DNA from 3 places in the Chryseobacterium sp. PTM-20240506 genome. Region 3 is predicted to be linked to each of the others. Evidence: riboswitches for the same ligand, from Rfam matches in the RefSeq annotation. Region 3 holds a riboswitch; each other region holds the start of a gene.
The links. A riboswitch is a leader RNA that binds a small molecule or an ion and turns the genes downstream of it on or off. The one in region 3 is predicted to bind S-adenosylmethionine.
Positions count from the first base shown of each region.

Region 1: linked by a shared signal. The riboswitch ahead of ACNFU2_RS16505 (alpha/beta fold hydrolase) and the one ahead of ACNFU2_RS12735 (TonB-dependent receptor plug domain-containing protein) in region 3 are both predicted to bind S-adenosylmethionine.
Region 2: linked by a shared signal. The riboswitch ahead of ACNFU2_RS15790 (SusC/RagA family TonB-linked outer membrane protein) and the one ahead of ACNFU2_RS12735 (TonB-dependent receptor plug domain-containing protein) in region 3 are both predicted to bind S-adenosylmethionine.

Region 1 covers NZ_CP182581.1:3,692,771-3,699,156, reverse strand. The annotation lists gene ACNFU2_RS16515 (O-succinylhomoserine sulfhydrylase) at 1-373, opposite strand, end outside; gene ACNFU2_RS16510 (ACT domain-containing protein) at 489-2,027, opposite strand; gene ACNFU2_RS16505 (alpha/beta fold hydrolase) at 2,039-3,028, opposite strand; SAM riboswitch class I at 3,092-3,200, opposite strand; gene ACNFU2_RS16500 (MGH1-like glycoside hydrolase domain-containing protein) at 3,390-5,996, shown strand; gene ACNFU2_RS16495 (OsmC family protein) at 6,284-6,386, opposite strand, start outside.
Region 2 covers NZ_CP182581.1:3,545,038-3,551,423, reverse strand. The annotation lists gene ACNFU2_RS15795 (RagB/SusD family nutrient uptake outer membrane protein) at 1-1,270, opposite strand, end outside; gene ACNFU2_RS15790 (SusC/RagA family TonB-linked outer membrane protein) at 1,295-4,210, opposite strand; SAM riboswitch class I at 4,294-4,390, opposite strand; gene ACNFU2_RS15785 (type II 3-dehydroquinate dehydratase) at 4,636-5,040, shown strand; gene pckA (phosphoenolpyruvate carboxykinase (ATP)) at 5,091-6,386, opposite strand, start outside.
Region 3 covers NZ_CP182581.1:2,883,693-2,890,078, forward strand. The annotation lists gene ACNFU2_RS12730 (DUF5694 domain-containing protein) at 1-584, shown strand, start outside; gene ACNFU2_RS12735 (TonB-dependent receptor plug domain-containing protein) at 660-3,416, opposite strand; SAM-I-IV-variant riboswitch at 3,722-3,820, opposite strand; gene ACNFU2_RS12740 (outer membrane beta-barrel family protein) at 4,020-6,242, shown strand; gene ACNFU2_RS12745 (HesA/MoeB/ThiF family protein) at 6,342-6,386, opposite strand, start outside.

The DNA.
Region 1 (6,386 bases), 810 kb from region 3:
TCTCAATATTCCATTTTGGGAAATACTTTGTAAAAAGTGTGTGTGTAGATCCAAAAACAGACTGGCAGCTTACAATATGATCTCCGGCATCAAGCAAAGTTGCAAATGTTGAATAAATTGCTGCCATTCCGGTAGCAAAAGCATATCCCGCTTCCGCACCCTCCATTTTCACAATTTTATCGGTGAATTCAGTAACGTTTGGATTGGAGAATCTGCTGTATAAATTTTTTGATTTTTCTTCTGCAAAGCTCGCCCTCATATCCTCTGCATCCTGAAAAATAAAGCTGGATGTAAGATAGAGCGGAGTAGAATGTTCATCAAACTGAGTTCGTTCAGTCTGCGTCCTTATTGCAAACGTTTCAAAATTTTCCATATAGTTTTAATTTTAATATCATGTATCAATGCAACAGTTTACCAATGAATCGATCGAATCTGATCTGAGCCATTTTTATCGGCACACTGTTATATCGTTACATTCGTACATTGATTTATTTTGTTTCACTTACTCTTAAAATATCACCAAAAACACCTCTCGCGGTTACCTGTGCTCCCGCACCGGCTCCCATAATTACAATAGGGTTTTCACCATAGCTCTCCGTATAGATTTCAAAAATGGAATCTGATCCTTTTAATTGCCCTAATGCGGAAGTAGCCGGCACAGAAATTAATTTTACATCAAGTTCTCCTTTTTCTTTTTGAAGATCGCCATGTAGATCGCCTACATATCGTAGAACATGATCTGCCTCCTGATTTTGTTTAATTTTCTGGTATTCCTCGTCCAATTCTCCCAATCTGGAAATGAATTCATTTTTGTCAATAGAAAGAAGGTTTTCAGGAATTAGATTCTGAATATTAATATCATTGAATTCATTAATCAGATCCAACTCTCTCGCCAGAATCAAAAGCTTTCTTGCAACATCATTTCCTGAAAGGTCCTCACGAGGATCCGGTTCAGTAAATCCTTTCTCCATTGCTTCTCCTATAATGGTTGAAAATTTCTCATCTCTAACTGAAAAATTATTGAAGATATAACTTAAAGAACCTGAAAACACGCCTTTAATTCTTGTAATATTTTCCCCCGACAGGTGCAATAGTTTAATGGTATCGATCAAAGGCAAACCTGCTCCCACATTGGTTTCGTAAAGGTATCGCCTGTTATTTTTATTCAACGTATATCTTAGTTTACGATATTCTTCTATTGGAAGGGTATTGAAAATCTTGTTGGAAGATACAAGATCAAATCCGTTCTCAGCTAAAGCATGATAATTCTTAACAAAATCCTTACTCGCCGTATTATCAACCACAATAAGATTCTCCAGCTGATTCTCTCTGGAGAAACTGATCAGTTCATCAACATTGGAAGGGTTTTCAGCAACTAAAACCTCATCATTCCAATTATGACCAAAACCTTTTTTATTGAATGCTATTTTTCTTGAATTAGCAACAGCCACTACTTTAAGATCTATTTTTTTCCGTCTCTTAATTTCTTCGGAAGATTCCAATACCTGGTCAATCAGAGTTTTACCCACATTCCCATGTCCAATGATTGCAAGATGAACGGTTTTAGGTTTTTTGGATATTTCAGATTCAATGATATTCTTAGTTTTCTCATCCTGAGAAGAGGTAACTACAATATTTACTCTTTTTTCACTTGCTATCTGATTCAGAAGCAAAGGAAAAACATTATTTCTTGCCAGTTCCGCCAGTATTTTATTAAAATCTTCAGCTACAAACCCCAGAACTGAAACGTTATTAATACTATAAATCTGAGATACTGCTCCTGATTTCCTTTCCGCTTCAAATTCCTCAATCAGACAATTAACCGCATTTTCAGAATCGTTTTCGTGAACCAAAATTGATATTCCGTTTTCTATAGCCTGTTGTGAGATCACTCCTACACTAATCCTGGCTAAAGTAAGTGCTTTAAAAATTCTACCGTCAATACCGATTTCCCCTAAGAAATCTTCTCCTTCAAATTTGATGATTGATCTGTTCTTTAAAAATTTTATTTCGTTAACATTTTTCATCTGTTCATTCTTTATTGTTTAGCTTTATTACAGGTTTCTTGTAATTGTTCAGTTTCTTTCTGTAATAAAATGGTTTTAATGATATTATTTAATTGTTTGTATTCCATTAGGAAGGCATCATGCCCGTGAACTGAGGTGATCTCGTGATAAGAAACATCCTTTTTTTTACCTTTCAGTTTTTCAAAACACATCCGGATTTCGGAAGCAGGAAAGAACAAATCTGTATCAACGGAGATCAAGTGCATTCGTGCCTGTACATTCTCCAGCCTTTCTTCCTCGGCATTAATGTTCATCAGCAAATGATTCATCAGTTGATAAGATTTTAAACTAAATCTTTCATTAAGAGCTTTTCCGTGATATTCAAGCCAATCTTCCGATTCAAGCTTATTTTTTGCGGTATTGTATTTATTTTGAAATCTGTCGTTTAAAGATTGTGGGGTTCTATAACATAGCATTGCATGGATTCTTGCCTTTTGTAACGGAGCGTCATTTCCATTTAATAAAAATTTCTGAACCATACATTGCGCATGCAGCCAATCATGAGTTCTGAAATCACAGGCAATGGGAATAAATACTTCTGCAAGTTCCGGGCGTTTAACCAGCATTTCCCATCCTATTCCTCCACCAAGAGAACCTCCGATAATCGCATATAGACTTTTAATGTTAAGTAATTCTAGCCCTTTTAAAAATATGCCTGCAATATCCGAAGGAGTAAACTCTTCATATTCTTCAATTAAAAAATCATCGTAACCATTTCCGGGAATATTGAAACACAAAACCGTATAGACATTGGTATCAACCACCTGGCCATCTCCTACTAATTGCTTCCACCAGCCATTTGTTCCCGATACATTGGAATTTCCCGTTAAAGCATGGTTGATTAAAATAACAGGTGCTGAAAACAGCTCTTTCCCGAAGGTCTGATAGCTCAACGGGATATTGCATTCCTTTCCGGAATTAGTTTGATACGAAAGATTAATATGTTTTAGTTCTGTTTTCAATTCTATTATACATTATTTATAATACAATTGAAAATGCCACAGGAAATGGCTGAAAAACTCAGTAAGTTATCTGTCCAAAAAATAATTTGGTAGAACGTAGCACCTTCTTCGCTTGCGCAAAGGGTTGCTAAGGTTTCATCGGGTCTAATCCCTCAACCTTTCTTGATAACATTTTCAATATTTGAATGATCGAATGGTGCAAAGATATAACATTTTATTTAATTTTTTCATGAAAAAAATAATTTATTCTGAAAATCCCTGTAATCATTATAGTTACAAGGATGTATTAAGAATTATTCAGATAGAAAAAATTGGAATTATTTTTCAAAAAAATTACCTTCGTAGTGAAAAATGATGAACTATGACTGCAGAAAAACAAAGATTACAGGATATAAAATGGAAAAACTGGGGGCCTTATGTAAGCAACAGACAATGGGGTAATGTTCGTGAGGATTATAGTCCCAATGGCAATGCGTGGAATTTCACCAATCATGATAAAGCTGAAAGTTATGCCTACCGTTGGGGTGAAGAAGGGATTGCCGGAATATCGGACACCAAACAGCTTTTTTGTTTCGCTCTTTCATTTTGGAACAAAAAGGACAAAATGATCAAAGAACGTTTTTTCGGATTGAGTAATCCCCAGGGCAATCATGGTGAAGATATCAAAGAGATCTTTTACTATCTGGACAACACGCCTACCCATAGTTATATGAAGATGGTGTATAAATATCCGATCCATGAATTTCCTTATGATCACCTGCTATCTGAAAACGGCAGACGAAGCAAAAAGGAAGCTGAATTTGAAATCTTTGATACCGGAATCTTTGATAATGATGAATATTTTGATATTTTCATCGAATACTGTAAAGCAGATGCTGAAGATTTTTTAGTCCGTATCACAGTTTGTAACAGGAGCCAAAACGACGCACCTATTGTTGTTGCTCCAACAGCCTGGTTCCGTAACAACTGGAAATGGGGATATAATACTTATAAAGGTCAGCTAAACGCCTCATACAACGGTTGTATTGATATTAACCATGATAGTATTTCCATCAAAAAATTCTATTCAAGAAATACCGGTGCCAAAAGTCTCTTTTGTGATAATGAAACCAATACACCTAAATTATACGGAGCTCCTTTAACAGATAACACCTATTTCAAGGATGGTATAAACGATCACATTATTCATAACTCCAATACCGTTAATCCGGAAAAAAGAGGTTCAAAAGCCGCTTTTGTGATTGAAGAAATTATTGGTGGGGGACAATCAAAAACCTTTGATTTCAGGTTGGCGCCAAACGACACCGATGAACCATTTCATCATTTTGATGAGATTTTCAACACCCGGATTGCTGAGGCCAACGAATTCTATGAAGAAGTTCAGCACGATGTAACGAATGATGATGAAAGAAATGTTCAACGTCAGGCGTTCGCAGGGCTATTATGGAACAAACAATTTTATCATTATAATGTTGGGAAATGGCTTAAGGGAGATCCTAATTTTGATGCACCGAGGGATTTCAATCATTATGTAAGAAATACAGAGTGGAACCACATGCACAATAAGGACATTATTTCAATGCCGGACAAATGGGAATACCCATGGTATGCTACTTGGGATCTCGCTTTTCACTGCGTTCCCTATGCATTAATTGATGCCCAGTTTGCAAAAAACCAACTTCTCTTGTTAACCAAAGAGTGGTATATGCATCCTAATGGACAACTTCCGGCGTATGAATGGAACTTAAGTGATGTAAATCCACCTGTCCATGCTTGGTCTTGTTTCAGGGTATTTAAGATTGATGAAAAGACCAATGGAAAACCGGATCTCCTGTTTCTGGAAAAGGTTTTTCAAAAATTACTTTTGAACTTTACCTGGTGGGTAAACCGTAAGGATAAAAACGGTAAAAATATTTTCGGCGGCGGTTTTCTAGGTCTTGATAATATCGGAGCTTTCGATCGTAATATGGAACTTAAAGACGGTGAGCATCTTGAACAGGCAGACGGTACAAGCTGGATGGCAATGTATGCATTGAATATGATGAGAATTGCAATGGAACTTGCCCAATACTATCAGGTATATGAAGACATGGCCATTAAGTTTTTTGAGCATTATCTTTACATCGCGGAAGCGATGGAAAACATGGGTGATGGAAAAGAAGGCCTTTGGAATGAAGAAGATGGTTTTTTCTATGATGTACTACAACTTGGGAACGGCGAAAGTGTTACGCTTCGTTTAAGAAGTATTGTCGGGCTTATTCCTTTATTTGCTGTGGAGATTATTGATCACGGATTATTGGAAAAAATGCCCAACTTTAAAATAAGAATGGAATGGGTGCTGAAAAATAAGCCGGAACTTACGAAACTGGTTTCCCATTGGGATGAAGAAGGTCACGGCAGAAAACATTTAATGAGTATCCTTCGTAAAAACAGACTAACAAAAGTCTTGACAAGAATGCTGGATGAAAAAGAATTTTTAAGTTCTTATGGTATCAGGGCCATGTCTAAAGTATATGAAGAAAATCCTTTTATTTTCTCTGTTCATGGGACAGAAAATGTGGTTTATTATACCCCTGCGGAAAGTGACAGCAGAATGTTTGGAGGAAATAGTAACTGGAGAGGCCCGATCTGGTTCCCTATTAACTTTTTGATTGTCGAAAGTCTGCAGCGTTTTCATTTCTATTATGGAAACAGCCTGAAAGTGGAATTACCGACAGGAAGCGGAGATAAAAGGAATCTGGATGAAGTAGCACAAAATATCAGTAACAGGCTATGTTCTATATTCCTTAAAGATGAAAATGGACAAAGAGCTTTTAATGGGGGAAACAATAAGTTTAATTACAATGAGCATTTCAAAGATTATATCACCTTTTATGAATATTTTCACGGAGATAACGGACGTGGAGTTGGCGCCTCACATCAAACAGGATGGACGGCAACGGTCGCTAAATTGATGAAACCGAGATAGAATAAAAATGTACCACTTTCTTAAGTGGTACATTTTTTTTATCAATTAATTAACCTTTAGTATTGAACATCATTGATGCCTTAGTTTTAGCCATAAGCTAAAATAAATAACAAAAATAATAATTATAATAGATTATTGATAAATATTTCATATATTTACATCGTTAACCTTTAAGAAAATGAAACTCAATGTTTAAATCTTAAAGAAAGAAAATACCCTCAACAACACATAATAAGCATAAAGCCGGATTTTAACAATCCGGCTTTTTTATTTTGTTTATAACATCCTTAAATTTTTTCCCCATTTACAAATACATCATAACCGATTTCTACATTAGGCTCCAAAGTTTTAGAAACAGAACAGTATTTATCAAATGATAACTGCGCTGCT
Region 2 (6,386 bases), 660 kb from region 3:
CAGACAATGAAAATCCTTCTCCAAACAATTCCTTTCTTCTTTCGATCAGGACTTCTTTGATCACATCATTCTGGGCTAAAGATCCACTGTACAGATTAGCCTGTCTCGCTGATTTCAGTTGATTCAAAACTGCCACAGCATTGGTCACATTCCCATTTCTGGCTTCTGCCTCAGCTTCAATTAAATACATTTCAGCTGATCTCATAAACACAATATCAGCAATGAGATTAGCTTTAAATTTAAATTTAGCATATCTTAAAAGTCCTTCTCTTCCAGGAAGCCCATCCCATTGAAATAATTGATACCGGATATCATGGGTGTCAAATAAATCTTTAAAATATGGATCTGCCATAAAACTGTAGTAGTAACTTCCTGATGAAGAAACATCTAAGTAGTGGAATGCATAACTTTCTCCTGATTGTTCCTGCGTCTGACCATGTCCCCAGATCCATTCCCCATTGGTAATATCATTAAACCCGTCCTTATACTTTTCGGGAGCCATCAACGGAAAACTAGCTTTTGCAATTTGAGCAGCAGCAGTAGCCTTAGTCCACTCACCCGTATTTAAGTAAGTCCTGGCCAATAATCCATATACTACAGACTTATCAATTTTATCCTTATTATTTCTTGTATAATTTGCTAATAAAAGTCCTGCTTCTGATAGGTCGTTTTTAATCAAAGTATAAATTTCTTCAAGGCTAGCTCTCTTTTTTCCTACAGAATTTATGGATGTAGGTTCTGTATAAATTGGAGCCACCAAAGCGTTTTTGTCTTTTAAATAGCTAAACTGATAAAAGCTGGCTAAATTCAAGTAACAAAAAGCACGTAAAGCTTTTGCCTGGCCCTTAACCTGATCCTTTTTAGACTGACTTCCTTCTACTCCATCAATACGACTAATCACATTATTCATGTTATTGATTGCAGAATATAATAAACTCCATACAAATTGAGAACGGCTTCCGGTACTATTCACTAAATCGGTAAAAGCGTAAGCCGATGCAAAGCCATATTTATTAGTAAGGACAGCGACATCACTTCCCATAGCATCGCTGGCCCGTAATACTGTTGAATAGCCAATGTTAGCATAGGTAGGCCCGTCATCATTGAATTTTGCCCATGTCCCATTAATCACCGTTTCAGCACTTTCAGCTGTCTTGAATATCTCGGCTTCATTAGCCTGATTAGTAGGAGCTGTTTCCAAATCATTAGTACATGCAGTAGAAGAGAAAGCTGCTATAAGTATAAATGATATATATTTTATTTTTTTCATTGTTTTGATTGTTTTAATATAAACTTAAAGTGTAGCCTGAAGACCGAATGTTATTGTTCTCATTGCCGGATATCTGTAATAAGTGGTACCATCTATAGCTTGCTCGGGATCCATTCCTTTGTGCTTGTAGAAAGTTAAAAGGTTTTCAGCCTGAAGATAAATTCTGAACTTTTTCAGTCCCAGTCTTCCGAAATAATCTGAAGGTAACGTATATCCGATACTCACATTTTTCAATCTGGCATAAGTCCCCGAGTATAAAAACCTTGAGGACGTTGAAGTCCAGTTATTTGTCGTTGTACTTAAAGCCGGAACATCCGTATTGGGATTTTCAGGCGTCCATCTGTTTAACATCTCTGCACTCCATGCCCTTCCAGCATTGCTTCCATTTGACATTAACATGGTGTAATCTGTATCAAGAATTTTTCCTCCAACACTAAAAGTTAGCAGCGCGGATAAATCAAAATCCTTATATGTAATATTTGTAGTGATTCCACCGGAAAATTTAGGCAAAGAAGAACCCTGTAATGTTTTTGTCGCCTTTGCATATTCGGAAGTTGTTCCTTCTACTGTATTCCCATTGGCATCCTGATAAACATATTTCCATAGCGGAGCACCGTTACTTGGATCAACTCCAACCCATTCCGGAATAAAGAAATCATAAACAGAACCGCCAACCTGCAATAATTTAGTTCCTGTTACAATTGGACCTTTAGGAAGTTTCGTAATTCTGTTTTTTAGGGTTGTTACATTAACATCCACATCCCATTGAAAATCGTCCGTTTTAACAGGAGTTGTGAATAATGAAAATTCAAAGCCTGTATTTTTCAGTTCTCCAATATTCGCAGAATAGCCACTAAAACCAAGAGACGGAGCCAAAGGCCTGTCAAATAAAAGATCTTTACTTTGACGCTGGAAATATTCCACATTACCCTTAACCCTGTTTTTAAGAATAGCAAATTCCAGCCCCACATTCAAGTTAAGATTGGTTTCCCACTTAAGATCAGGAGTGGGAAGCCTGCTAGCAACTGTTCCTCCTTCTCCCAGATTATTGTAAAATGCGTAAAGACTCTGGTAAGCATAATAAGTACTCAACTTATCATTTCCCTGTCCTCCGTAACTCGCACGAAGGGTTAGCTGGTTAAAGAAATTTAGATTTTTAATGAATTGCTCATTAGACGCCTTCCATGAACCTCCTACTGACCAGAAAGTTCCCCATCTATTTTGAGGTGAAAAACGGGAAGATCCGTCTGATCTTACAGATCCGGAAATAAAATAAGTGTTATTGAAATCATACTCTGCTTTACCTAAAAAACTCAGTAAACCTAATTTATCACTATTACCACTAAAACCTCCTAATAATGCCGCTGCATCCGGTTCATAATAATAAGGTAAAGAAAACTGACTTCGGCTTCCGGATATCGTCTGATACTCATAATGATAAAACTCCTGTCCGGCTAGAATATTGAAATGATGCTGATTGAATTTTTTGTCATAGGTCAAGATATTACTGGTTGTATAAGATAATGTCCGTGAATTTGTCTTGGTCACTGAACCTCCGATTTCACTACCTTCCCCAAGTAACGGATTTGAATAATAATGGCCATTATAATTTACCAAGTCAATTGAAAAACTGGATTTAAATTTTAATTCCGGTAAGAAGGTAAAATCCAAATACCCTTTTCCTGAAAAGTTATCTTCCCTGTTTTCATTTTTGTCTAATGGCAAAGTTGCTGCTGCATTTTGATTTTGCAAAGCACTTGTCGGCCTGTACTTTCCGAAGTCGTAAATTGTATTTCCGTTAGCATCAAGCTTATAGCTTCCGTCAGGATTTCTTTCATAGTATGGATAAAAAGAAGGAATTACTCTGGATGCATTAATAATATTATCAGTTCTTGAATCGGAAGATGGTGGTGCCTCCTGAAGACTATTGGTATAGCTAAGGTTTGCTCCAACTGTTAACCATTTTTTCACTTCATTATTAATCTTCAATCTCGTACTGTATTTTGTAAATCCGGATCCTATGGCAATACCCTTATCATCAAGATATCCCAATGAGAAAAAGTAGTTTCCTTTTTCATTTCCGCCACTAAAATCAAGATCAACCTGGTTTCTTGAGGCCACTCTTTGTAGTATATCCCTCCAGTCATCATTCCATAAAGGCCTTGCTCCAGGCAGCAGTTTTCCATCTGTCCCTACCGGTTTTGCATAGTTAGAACCATATGGATTGATGCCCAGGTTATTCACAAGATTATCTGTGGCCATTTGTGCTGCCTGTTGTGCTGAAACCTGTGCTGATTTATAACCATTTCTCATTGCTTCCCAATATAATTGAAAATACTGATCCGTGGTAACCTGTTCATAGTCCTTTACAGCCCTGCTGGAAAATCCCTGACTGATATTAAAATTGATTCGTGATTCTCCTTTTTTCCCTGACTTTGTAGTCACAATAATCACTCCGTTAGCACCTCTTGATCCATACAGAGAGCTTGCCGTAGCATCTTTCAAAACACTAATTGATTCTATATCATTTGGGCTGATAGAATTGATATTTCCATCAAAAGGAATTCCATCCACCACGAATAAAGGATTACTTGAGGCACTAATAGATCCGATCCCCCTGATACGGATTGTTGCCGTAGCACCCGGTTGGCCTGAAGCACTTACTGCCTGCAATCCCGCTACCTGCCCTTCCAAAGCTTTTGTAATATTGGTTACCGGCCGATTATTAATCTTTTCGCTGGAGATCGTCGCTACAGAACCTGTGTAACTCGTCTTTTTCGCTTTACCGTAAGCTACTACAACGACTTCATCAATATCTTTTTCCCTAAGCGTATCTTTCTTCTGCTTTATCTCCTGCCCATTAACACTAATAATGCCTAAGAAAAACAAAGCACCGGGTGAAATCCAAACACCAGCTTTGAATAAATTTTTACTAACCATAATCAATTTTATTTGTTAAATATTAAAAAAATACCCTTTGCGGAAAACACAGCAAAGGGCGTCAAGAAATTGATTTAACCAAATGCTTATTTTTCCTTAAAAGGCTGAATGTAACACCTTGCATCATGCAGGTTGTTAAGACTTCGTAGGGTCAGTTCCCTCCATCTTTCTTTATAAGCCGATCGAAATATGGATGCAAATCTAAAAACAATTAGTCTATAAAACAAGTAGACTAATTTATTTTTTATTTTAAATTCTCAAAAATTAACTTAATTTTCACTTAAAACACCTGTTAATAAACCATTAGAGAAAATGTTAAATTTTTAAACATGAGAAATATCATTAAAAATAATGTAAAACATCTTCTTCAAATAAAACCCGTAAAATATCCGCACTAATCGAAAAAAACTTTTTAATTTTATGTTATGAAAATTTTAATCATAAACGGACCGAATCTAAATCTGTTGGGTACAAGAGAACCTGAAATTTATGGAATAATTTCAATGGATGAATATTTGGAAAAACTAAAAGATGAATTCCTTTCTTACGAACTGAACTATTATCAATCGAATATTGAAGGAGAATTAATTAACAGACTTCAGGAAGATGATTTTGATGCTGTTATTATCAATCCGGGGGCTTTTACTCATTACTCTTATGCGATAGCCGACTGTTTAAAGAATATACAGAAACCTAAGATTGAAGTACATATCAGCAATATTTATAAAAGAGAAGAATTCCGGCAAAAGTCAGTAACAGCGGCTCACACAGATGCTGTATTATCCGGCTTTGGAATGAAAGGATACAGACTGGCTTTATTAAGCTTTTAGGATGTTTTAATACATAAAAAAGCCTCATCAATGATGAGGCTTTTCTTTTTTTATATTGTTTGTTCTTGTAATTGAGGTCCGGAAGCAACCAGCTTTTTCCCCTCTTCAGTGTTACAATACTGTTCAAAATTCTTAATATATCTTGATGCTAAGTCTTTAGCCTTCTCTTCCCACTCTGAAGCATCACTGTATGTATGTCTTGGATCCAGAATGCCTTCTGAAACATTGGGTAAAGAAGTAGGAATTTCCAAGTTCATAATAGGTACTTGTGCCTTAGGAGCGTTCTCAATAGATCCATCAATTATTGCATCAATAATGGCTCTTGTATCTTTTAATGAGATTCTTTTTCCTGTACCGTTCCATCCTGTATTTACCAAATAAGCTTTTGCTCCATGTTCTTTCATTTTACCAATCAAGGTTTTAGAGTACATGGTAGGATGTAACGTAAGAAATGCCTCACCAAAAGCCGGAGAGAATGAAGGTTCTGGAGAAGTAATTCCTCTTTCAGTTCCTGCTAATTTAGAAGTATATCCACATAAAAAGTGGTATTGAGCCTGATTTTCATCTAAAATTGAAACCGGAGGTAATACTCCGAATGCATCAGCTGAAAGATAAACAATCTTCTTAGCATGCCCAGCTTTAGAAGGCAGTACAATTTTGTTAATATGGTAAATCGGATAAGAAACTCTCGTGTTTTCAGTGATTGAATTATCAGTATAATCAGAAACACCATTATTTACAACAACATTTTCAAGAAGAGCATCTCTTTTAATTGCTCTGAAAATGTCCGGTTCTTTTTCTTCCGATAAGTCAATTACTTTTGCATAGCAACCTCCCTCATAGTTGAAAACTCCATTGTTATCCCAACCGTGTTCATCGTCACCAATAAGATATCTTTTAGGATCAGCGGATAAAGTTGTTTTACCTGTTCCGGAAAGGCCGAAGAACAAAGCAACATCTCCTTCTTCTCCTACGTTTGCAGAACAGTGCATAGATGCCATTCCTTTTAGCGGAAGGTAGTAGTTCATCATTGCGAACATTCCTTTTTTCATTTCTCCTCCATACCAGGTTCCTCCAATGATCTGTAATTTTTCCGTAAGGTTGAACATTACAAAATTCTCGGAATTTAGTCCCTGAGCTTCCCAATTCGGATTCGTTGTTTTAGAACCGTTCACAACAGTGAAATCAGGTTCTCCAAAGTTTTCCAGCTCATAATGAGATGGACGGATGAACATATTAGTAACGAAATGCGCCTGCCATGCAACTTCTACGATGAATCTCACTTTAAGTCTTGTGTCAGCATTTGTTCCACAAAATGCATCCACTACATAAATTTTCTTAGAAGA
Region 3 (6,386 bases):
TTGAAGCTTCACCCGAATGGAACGCCAATCAAAAACTCAAAGAGTATAATGAAGGAAAACACCATGATAAAAGAGACGAACGATACCAGCTTGCCATGAGAATTGCCAATGAACTGAAGATCAATGAACTATTCAGTGTAGACGCCTCTTCCGTATTAGAAGACCTTATGGAAAAGTTTGGAAAGACTGACTCACTGTATTTTAAGAAACTTACAGAGGGATATGATTATAAAAGTGACGACCCTATTTCTCAAAACTTTACTGATTTCTATAATCATTCAGAAGCAAAAAACTTTAGCTCACTTATGAACACCTTCCAATATCTTAACAGCAAAGAATATCACGAATATGGATATGGCGCTTATCTGAGTGGAGATTTTAAATTAAGGGATTATGACGGAGCTGATGTACTTGCCATGAACTGGTATAGCAGGAATCTGAGAATATTCCGTAATATACAGAATATTCCGCATCAGAGTGACGACAGAATTCTAGTAATCATAGGAAACGGACATGCAGCAGTCCTCAGACAACTTTTAACCTGCTCTGCAGAATATGAATTCACAGAATTTTCTTCTTTATAAATATAAAGGCAGAGATTTAAGTTGAAATCTCTGCCTTTATTTATATGGCTTTATGCTTCAAAGCTTCCAGAGCATTTAAAACTTAAATTCTACCCTTGCAAACAGAAATCGCCCTCCAATACCGTATTGGGAAACCTGTCTGGAGTATACAAACTGATTATCTGCTGTCAGGGAATTGATTAGTGGATTTTTAGAAGGCATCACATTGAATATATTGTTACTTCCAATGGTTGCAGATATATTTTTACTGAAGTCATAGCCTACTGAAAGATCTGTTACAAAACGATTATTCAATACAAAGTGTTCCTGTTTTCCTACTACACCATCAAAATTAGCATCCAATACATCAGCGTCGGTTACTTTTCCAAAGAAAGAATTCCTCAATAAAATATTAAATCCGGAAACTCTAAGATTATTGGATAGAGTTGCTTTTACACGGGGTACAGCTTCTTCAAAGTAAATCCTGTTAGGCTCAGAAAAGTAACTGTCTATCTGGCTAACTAATTTTGGGGAGGCATGAATATTTCCTATTCTTCTGGTCTGATTCAGATTGAGCCCAAAGTTATTTTCCAGGTTAATTCCTGAACCTAAATTGGATGTCTGGGAAATGGTAAGATCAAGCCCTTTGGTTTGGGAATCCACAGCATTCGCAAAAAAGTTGGCGGCACTAGCTCTTGCAAGGTCAAAAGCATTCTGCAGAATCGCCTGATCCGATCCTTCAGGAAAATCTACACCTCTAGTACCTTTAGGCCTGAAAAACAAATCAGTGAGCACTACTCTATCTTTAATTTTAATATAATAAACATCTGCTGTAACCACAAGATTCAAATTTGGAGCTTTCCAAGTAAGTCCTGTACTGTACGACTGGGAGGTTTCCTGTTTCAGTTTTGGAATCCCAAGCGCCTGTGCAGCCTCGGAATTATTCCTAAAAGTTCCTACCTGGGTAGTATTGCCCTGTTGAATTAAGGTTGATGTTGAGCTATAATAGATCTGGGCTAATGAAGGGGCTCTAAAACCTGTAGAAACAGCACCTCTCCAATTAAAATTATCAGCCAACTTCACATTAGTCGCTAGTTTATAATTAAAGGTAGATCCAAAGTCTGAATAGTTTTCATAGCGCAAAGCACCTTCTACCAGCCACCAATCCGTTGGTTCCAGCTCCACATCTACATATCCGGCCACACTATTTCTATTTCCGGAAACAGCATTATCCGGACTAAATCCCGGAAATACCTGGGAACCGGCAGGTCTTGTTACGCCAAAAAAATCAGTCACAAGCTCATTTTTTGGAGTATTTACGGTCACTACATTTCCATAAATATCATAAGAGGCATAAGAATTCTCGTTACCGGCATTCACCTTATAATTTTCATAACGGTATTCCCCTCCAAATGCAATGTTCAGCCCATGCAATACATCATACTTTTTGGAAAAGTCAAGGTTTAGGGTGTTTTGCAAAAACTCAAGTCCACCTGCATCAAATCTTCTTGGAGAGTTGTTGACCAATGAAGAATTAAAAGTATTAACAACTCCAAACTTGAAAGTATTCTTTCCAAAAGTGTTACTGAGATCTATATTCCAGTCATTCCATTTTCCTTTGATCCCAGCTGCATATGAATAATCATTAATGGTAGACTCAATCTGTGGCAGATATCCGTTGGGTGTTATAAAATTGATATTTCTCTCGGTATTAGGCAAACGGAAAAAACCTCCGGCATTCCCCAGCCTGTAGCTATATCCTCCAAAAGAATACACCTTCCAGTCATCATTAATCGGAATTTCCGAATTATAATATACCTGGGCTGATTGTAGTTTCGACTGTCCTGCCCTGATACTGAAGTCTTTCCGTTGAAGTCCTCTATATGCAAGTTCATCATTGGTAACATCCCCTCCTAATAAACCCTGTAAAGTTGAAATGTTATTGGCGTTTGCAATTTTATTCTGTAAATCAGATGAAAAATAATTTACTTTTGTTGCATATTGTTTAATCGTATTGATAATTTGCTGGCTATTGGAAGTATTATTTATATTCTTATAAAGCCCGTCTATATCTATCCCATCTTGAGCAGCCCTGTAGTTAATAGCATTATAGGCATTGTATATATCGCCATTCCTCACACCAGCTCGGGAATAAGGATCCCGGTATTGTGTTGATGTGGTAATATTGAAGAAACCCTGTTTTCCAAGTTTGAATCCATAATTCAGGTCTAAAGAGATGGTTTCTCCATCCAGTCCACCGGAAAAATTGTTGGTAACCGGTGAAGCATATCCTCCCAAAAATAACTGACCGGATAACCCCAATCTTTTTTTAAGACCTAAATTGACAACTCCTGCAATAGCATCAGATCCGTATTGTGCAGAAGCACCATCCCGAAGCACTTCAATTTTATCCAAAGCAAAAGCAGGAATCGCATTAAGATCTGTTCCCACCGAACCCCTACCTGGTGTAAGGGTTACATTGATGAGTGAAGACTGATGCCTTCTTTTCCCATTAAGTAAAACTAAAACCTGATCGGGACCTAAACCCCTCAATTGTGCAGGATCCACAAAATCCGTCCCGTCATTTACAGTATGCGATGTGGAGGAAAAAGAAGGGACAATATAGTTTAGAGCCTGGCTTATATTATTAACCGGGCTTTGTTTCAATATTTTTGAAATGTTAATAACGTCTACTGGAACCGGAGTATCTGTTAATGATCTACCTGATCCTCTTGAACCGAGAAGAACAACCTCATCGATTTTTTTTGATTTTAGAGTATCAGACTGGGCGAAGTAAAACGTCGAAATTAAAGTGGCCGAAGCAATGATACTTCTATTTTTAAAATGGCGCATGTGTTTTATTTTTAAATTTTTGTTATAATTTTTTTGTTTGCTTAAAATTTTAAGCAAAAAGTATCCTGTAACCTTGAAAACACAAGGCTAAAAGAAAAATGATAAACGGTTTTATTAGTTAATAGAAACCAGAGGCTAAGAACAACAACACATACACATCACGAAATGCCATGAGTGATCACCAGCATACAGAAGCTTTGCTTCGATATCTGCCGGGCAAAAAGTCAAATTCATTGTGCTGTAATTTTCCCTGTTCTTAAACATTGATTTTAAATTTTAAACAAAAATTGTAAGATGGGAATGAATAGAAAAACATTTTTTCCGGAGCTTGCCGGCTTATCTATTTCAGCACCTTGCTTGTTTTGCAGGTTGCTATCCCATCTATGAGATTCTTGATAATTGTGAGGCAAAGATATAACTATTTTACAAATAAAAAAATAATTTGTAAAATTTTTAAATTAATCGCAAAACCAAGCCGTATGATGATGCAATATGATTATATTCTATTGTGAGGTATTTCATGGAATAAAACAACCCTCTAAAAACTTTCCTTGTAACATTTTTTTATTTTAAACGTCTAACTGAGTAGTAGTAAAAACCATTATGAAAAAAATTGTACTCGTTTTATTTTCCTTAAGCATTATTGTCACAAAGGCTCAGGAAAAAACCAACAACCAGGTCAAGGAAAAGCAGATCGAAGGGGTTGTAATTACCAAAACTAAAAAAGCCGTTGAACAAAAAGCAGACCGGACTATTTTTGATTTTTCAGAACAACCCCAGCTGAACAACGGAAATGTTTTAGAGGGTATCAAAAAACTTCCGGGTCTGGTGTCTACTGATATTGCCGGTATGATGTATCAGGGAAAGATCCTTGATGTTTATCTTAACGGACGCCCTTTAAACATTACTTCCAATGAGCTCAATTCATTTTTGGAAGGGATGCCTGCCAATTCTGTAGACCGAATTGAAGTGATCACTCAACCTGGCGCTGAATTCCCGGCAACTTCCGGGGGTGCAATTATGAATATCATTACGAACAAAAATGCCAATAAATATCTTACGGCAACTTATTCAGGAAATTATTCATTTACCAACTACGGTAAGTTGAGAAGCAGAACCAGCAACTCTTTAAATTTAAACGCCCGTAATAAATATTTCGGATGGCAGCTGAACATCGGACAGAACTATCGGGAAAGTATGCTGAATTCGAATCAAAATGATTTATTATTAAGCAATACGGATAGAATCGGCCGTGGTTATTTCGCGAAATCGGGCTTAACATTTGATCTGGGACAGGACAGATTATTATTAAATTACGATATCTATCATAATAAAAACAGCAATTACACAGATAGTAACGGTTTTGCTGACCTACCGTACATTCCTGTTAAAGACAGTATCAGGGAAGGATATTTTCATGCATTTGATGCCGCTTACACGAATAATTTGAGACAGGAAGCGGTAATAACCTATCAGAAACGCTTTAGTGATAAATCTCAAAAACTGGATTTCCAGTTCGGATATACCAAATCAACGAGTAAATTTGATCAGAATAATATTTTCAGAGATATCAGTTACATCAATCCTAACGAAAACTTTCCAAGGTTTTCGGATGGCCTTTTACTGAACAATGAATCTGACATGAGAATTGCTAATTTTAAAGTGGATTATTCGCAACCAATCAAGATCCTTGATGGAGGAAAGGTAAGTTTCGGTGGATTATATGAAAAACAAAACTTCGATACCCAAAGCAGAGGTTTGACCAATCTGGACTATCAACGACAGACCGCTTCCACCTATCTTGAGTTCCAGGCTAAATTGAAAAAATTCGATTTCACATTAGGATCAAGGGCTGAAAATTATGACATCTCTGGAATTACAAGGGTGATTGACAGTACCGGTGCAATAGTTCAGAAAAATCTGATCCCTTTTAATAAGTTTAAATTATTTCCAAATGCAAGCGTTCAGTACAGCTTTATGAATCAGGTTTCTGTTTCAGCAAACTATAACAAGAAGATCAGTCTGCCAAGTATTTCTGCACTTAATCCCAATAACACTACATTTCAGGGACCGAATACCCAGGTTACCGGAAATCCGAATCTGCAGCCTACGATCTTTGACAATTATGAAGTAAAACTTTCTGCCTTTGATTATGCATTCATCGGATATAGTGTAAGCTCAGCTAAAAATCAGGTTGCACAGATCATCAGAAAAAATGGAAAAAACCTGTTTAATGAGCAGATAAACATTTCCAGCATGAGGATCCACAATTTCAATGTAGGGCTTCCTGTCCCTTTCATGATTTTTAGTAAGCCCATGAGCGAAATCATGAAGTTTGATTTTAATCCAGACAAAATCAATTTTATGTATCTGTATGCCGGATATCAGAAACATGATATTGATAATTTAAACAACAAAGGATTCTGGATTTTCAATGTGATGACCCAACTTATTCTGCCTAAACAGATTAAGCTAACAGCAAACTACAGCTACCTGACGCCAAAAGCAGGTTATTTCTACTTCACAGCAGAAAAACCATTCAGCAATTCACTGGATATTACACTGACTAAAAAGTTTTTGGATAACCGTCTTACTGTTTCTGTTTTTGCTAATGATATTTTTAACGGACAGGTAATGCAGGTCCGTTCTAATCCGCCATCCGGAGAAGCGGTTACTTTGAGAACAAAATATGACACAAGAAATTTCGGACTTTCCATTAATTACAAGATCCCAACCAAAAACAAACTGGCTAAAGAGGATCCGAATATCTTAAACAGCAGCAAGAAAGAGGATAACGGAGGGGTAATGCAGCAGGATAGTAAATAATCAGGTTATAGTCTTTTAATACTACATCAACATATCAATTATCATAAAATCGGGCAGTAAGAATATTCTTATTGCCCGATTTATTTAAAAACAATATAATTAAAAATCGATGGTGCGAAATCTCCAGTCCAGAGTATCGACCAA